DNA from 2 places in the Paenarthrobacter sp. NPDC092416 genome. Region 2 is predicted to be linked to the other one. Evidence: riboswitches for the same ligand, from Rfam matches in the RefSeq annotation. Region 2 holds a riboswitch; the other holds the start of a gene.
The links. Region 2 has a riboswitch for S-adenosylmethionine ahead of ACIQC5_RS03535 (aminotransferase class V-fold PLP-dependent enzyme). Riboswitches for the same ligand answer to the same signal wherever they lie in the genome.
Positions count from the first base shown of each region.

Region 1: linked by a shared signal. The riboswitch ahead of ACIQC5_RS06890 (homoserine O-acetyltransferase) and the one ahead of ACIQC5_RS03535 (aminotransferase class V-fold PLP-dependent enzyme) in region 2 are both predicted to bind S-adenosylmethionine.

Region 1 covers NZ_JBIVQG010000002.1:619,536-621,726, reverse strand. The annotation lists gene ACIQC5_RS06890 (homoserine O-acetyltransferase) at 1-752, opposite strand, end outside; SAM riboswitch class IV at 767-882, opposite strand; gene ACIQC5_RS06885 (bifunctional o-acetylhomoserine/o-acetylserine sulfhydrylase) at 1,032-2,191, opposite strand, start outside.
Region 2 covers NZ_JBIVQG010000001.1:793,705-795,895, forward strand. The annotation lists gene ACIQC5_RS03535 (aminotransferase class V-fold PLP-dependent enzyme) at 1-1,017, opposite strand, end outside; SAM riboswitch class IV at 1,050-1,163, opposite strand; gene hisN (histidinol-phosphatase) at 1,344-2,156, opposite strand.

The sequences.
Region 1 (2,191 bases), on a different contig from region 2:
GGCGTCTCCTGGTGCTGGGCTTCGCGGCCAAAGCGGAAGTCCAGCTCCAGGGCAGAGCGGTAGGTGATGTGGGCAATCCGGCGGGCGAGGGCGAGCCCGGCCTCAGGCGCACTGCCGCCGTAGTAGTCGCCGTCGTTGAAGTTCGGGTCCTGGCGGATGGCGAGCGTCTGGGACTGGGCGAAGGCGATCTGCTCAGCGGTGCTGTACGCACCAACCGAGATCACTGCACAGCGCTTGACACGCTCGGGGTAGGTGACCGCCCACTCGAGCGCCCGGGCACCTCCCATGGAGCCGCCCAGTACGGCGTGCCATGCTTCGATGCCCAGTTGGTCGGCCAGCCTTGCCTCGGCCCGGGTGCTGTCGCGGAGCGTGATCAACGGGAAACGCGAGCCCCATGGACGGCCGTCGGGTGCCGTCGAGGACGGACCTGTGCTCCCGTAACATCCGCCTACGATGTTGATGGAGATCACGAAGAACCTGTTGGTATCGATGGTGGCGCCCGGCCCTACGAGCTGCTCCCACCACCCCTCCTCGTCTGTCGCGCCGCGCGCCACGTGGGTGCTGCCGGTCAACGCGTGCTGAACCAGAACCGCGTTGGAGGCGTCAGCGTTCAGCCGGCCCCAGGTTTCGTAGGCCAGGACCACGTCCGGAAGGAAACCACCGGCCTCAAGCTCCAGCGACCCTACGCCGGCGTACTTGACCGTTCCGTCTTCTTCTCCTGATTTGGGGAGGGCTGTAGCAGTAATAGTCATTCCTTTGACACCTAACTTCGCGCTTGCCCGCCGCCTTGTATGCGGAAGGCCAGGTCCTCACCCGGGGCACCCCACCGCGGAAGGAGGGTTGCCGGCCAGCAAGCCGGGGCTGTCGCTGGCACTCATGACCTAATACGTAGAGTCTAGGAAAAACACCGCTGCATTGGCGAAGAATGTGACAACAGTGTGACGGTTTTGGGCTGATTCATTCACGAAAGCGCACGCCGGAGCCGCGTCCGGCGAATTATCATCGACGCGGACGCGGCTCCAGATGTGGATTTATGCGCCCTTGGCAGCCGTGAACCCGGCCTCCAAATCCGCCAGGATGTCATCCACGTGCTCGATGCCCACAGACAAACGGACCAGGCCGGGGTTGACGCCGGCGGCCACCTGCTGGGCCACCGTCAGCTGGCTGTGCGTGGTGGACGCGGGGTGGATCACCAGCGAGCGAACGTCACCGATGTTGGCCACATGCGAGTGGAGCTCAAGGCCGTCGACAAAGCGCTTGCCGGCTTCGAGGCCGCCCTTCAGCGTGAACGCCACGACCGCACCCGTTCCACGGGGACCGTACTTCCGGCCCCGGTCGAACCACGGACTGGATGGCAAACCCGCATAGGCAACCGATTCGACGTCGTCGTGGGCTTCAAGCCATTCCGCCACCTTGGTGGCGTTCGAAACATGGCGCTCGACGCGCAGGCTCAGCGTTTCCAGGCCCTGCGAGATGAGGAAGGCGTTGAACGGGGACACTGCCGAGCCGAGGTCCCGGAGAAGCTGAACCCGTGCTTTGAGGATGTAGGAGAGGTTTGCCCCCAACGCCCCGTCCTTGCCCAAGTCCCGGGCGTAGACCAGGCCGTTGTAGCTGGGGTCCGGCGTGTTGAAGCCCGGATAGCGCTCGGGGTCCTTGCCGAAGTCGAAGTTGCCGGAATCCACAATCACCCCGGCAATCGCGGCGCCGTGACCGCCTAGGTACTTGGTTGCCGAGTGGACCACGATGTCCGCACCCCATTCGATGGGACGGATCAGGTACGGGGTGGACAAGGTGTTGTCCACCACCAAGGGCACGCCCGCTTGGTGGGCAGTGGCGGCCACGCCTTCGATGTCCAGCACGTCCTGGCGCGGGTTGGAGACAACCTCGGCGAAGAAGAGCTTGGTGTTCGGCTGCACGGCATCCCGCCAGTGGTCCAGGTTGTCCGGATCCTCCACGAACGTGACCGAGATGCCGAACTTCTTCAGCGTGTGCGCCAGCAGGTTGTAGGTGCCACCGTACAGGCTCGGGCTGGCAACGACGTGGTCTCCAGCCTCGGCGATGTTGAGGATGGCGAACGTCTCGGCGGCCTGTCCGGAGCTCAGCAGGAGCGCTGCCAAGCCACCTTCCAGGCTGGCGATGCGCTGCTCCACGGCGTCCTGCGTGGGGTTGCCGATACGCGTGTAGATGGGGG
Region 2 (2,191 bases):
GTGGACCGTAACGCCGTCGATCGCCCGCAGTCCTTCCACCAGATAGGAACGGATCGAAGCCTCGTGGGCGTGCCAGGCTTCCTGGTCGAGGCCTGCAAGAACCTGGGTTGCGCGCGCCAGTGTTGCTGCCCCGAGGACGTTGGGGGAGCCACCTTCGTGTCGTGCCGGACCTGTTGCCCAACTGACCGAATCGAGTCGGGCTTCACGGACAGCCCCTCCACCGGCGAGGTGCGGTGTACCGGCGTCCAGCCAATCCGGACGACCCACGATGACGCCGGCCCCGAACGGAGCGTAGAGCTTGTGCCCGGAGAACACGACGTAATCGACGTCGGCTTTGGCAATGTTGATGCGGCGATGTGGTGCGAGCTGGGCAGCATCCACCACGATCCGGGCGCCGAATTCATGGGCCAAGGAGGCGAGTTCGGCGATCGGCAGGATCTCGCCCGTGACGTTCGAAGCGCCGGTGACAGCCAGGAGCGATACGCCACCCTGGCTGAGTTCGGCACGAAGGTTGGCCAGCGTCGCCGCAAGGGTCGAGGCCGCGATGACGCTGCGGTGCGGAACACCTTGCCAAGGAAGCAGGTTGGCGTGGTGTTCGATGTCCAGGTACAGGACCCCGCCGGTCGGCTGGCCGTCGACGTGCGGCAGGCAGCCGGCGAGCAGGTTCAGGGAATCAGTGGTGTTGCGCGTGAAGATCACGGAATCGTCCGGCCGGCCACCGACGAATTCGCGAACGATGTTCCGAGAGTTCTCGTAGACCGAGGTGCTGATTTGCGATGCGTACCCAGCGCCACGGTGGACGCTGGCGTAGTAGGGCAGGACTTCGTTGAGGTAGGCAGAGACGATGGTCAGTGCCGGGGCAGATGCTCCGTAGTCGAGGTTTGCGTACCGCACGTGGCCGCCCTGGATCAGGGGAGCTTGCAGTTCCGCGCCCGTCACGGCGGCCAGGGGCCGTGCTGCAGCCGTTTGCTGATCGGAGGACGGCAGGAAAGTGGAGTTGAACGTAACAGTGCTCATGGGACCTCACTCAAGAGGGACCCCCAAAGGGGGATCCGCGCTTGCCGCATCCGTTCCGGACCGGCCAGGTCGTCACCCGGGGCACCCCACCGCGAATGGAGGGTTGCCGGCCAGCAAACCGGGGTTTAGCGCTGGCACTCGTGACCTGTAAAAAGGTTAGGGCAAGCCGCGCGCACGCTCCAAAGTCAGTTCGCTATGTTAAGTCGATTGTTACGTTGGATTGACGAATGGCGAATCTGGCGAAGAAAAAACGGCGGCGGCCCCCAAAAGGGGGCGGCCGCCGTCGAAAATTCTGCAAAGAAGCGTTTCAGCGCCTGTGCAAAGACTCAGAGAAGGTCGTCCAATCCGGGGTTGAGGCGTTTGAGAACTTCGGAGTGCAGGATTGAATTGGTTGCCAGGGCGTTGCCGCCGAACGGCCCATCCTCGCCCTCCAGCGACGTGAAGCGTCCACCTGCCTCCGTGACGATCGGAACCAGTGCAGCCATGTCGTAGAGGTTCAACTCCGGTTCGCAGGCGATATCCACGGCGCCTTCTGCCACCAGGCAGTAGGACCAGAAGTCGCCGTAGGCGCGTGTGCGCCAGACGTCGTCGGTGAGACCCAGGAAATCGTCGAAATTGCCACGTTCCTTCCAACCGGTCAGGCTCGAATATGACATCGACGCGTCTGCCAGTCGCGAAACGTTGGATACCTTGAGGCGCGTGGCCGAGGCGAGTGAGCGGCCCATGTAAGCACCCATCTCCTTCGCTGCCCACCAGCGCTTGCCCAAGGCGGGTGCGCTGACGACGCCGACCACGGGCTCGCCCTCATCGACGAGGGCGATCAGTGTGGCCCAGACGGGAACGCCGCGGACGAAGTTCTTGGTGCCGTCGATGGGGTCGATGATCCAACGACGCGAGCCATGACCACTGCTGCCGAACTCCTCGCCCAGCACGGCGTCGCGGGGGCGAGAGCGCGAGAGTTGGCCGCGGATAGCCTCCTCGGCAGCCTTGTCGGCGTCCGTAACGGGCGTCAAATCGGGCTTGGTTTCGATCTGCAGATCCAGTGCCTTGAAGCGGTCCATCGTCTGGGCATCCACGGAATCGGCCAGGACGTGGGCCAATCGCAGGTCATCGTTGTAGCTGGAAACGGGTTGGGTCATGTCACCAAACTACCGTGAAACGTTCCTCCAGTCGG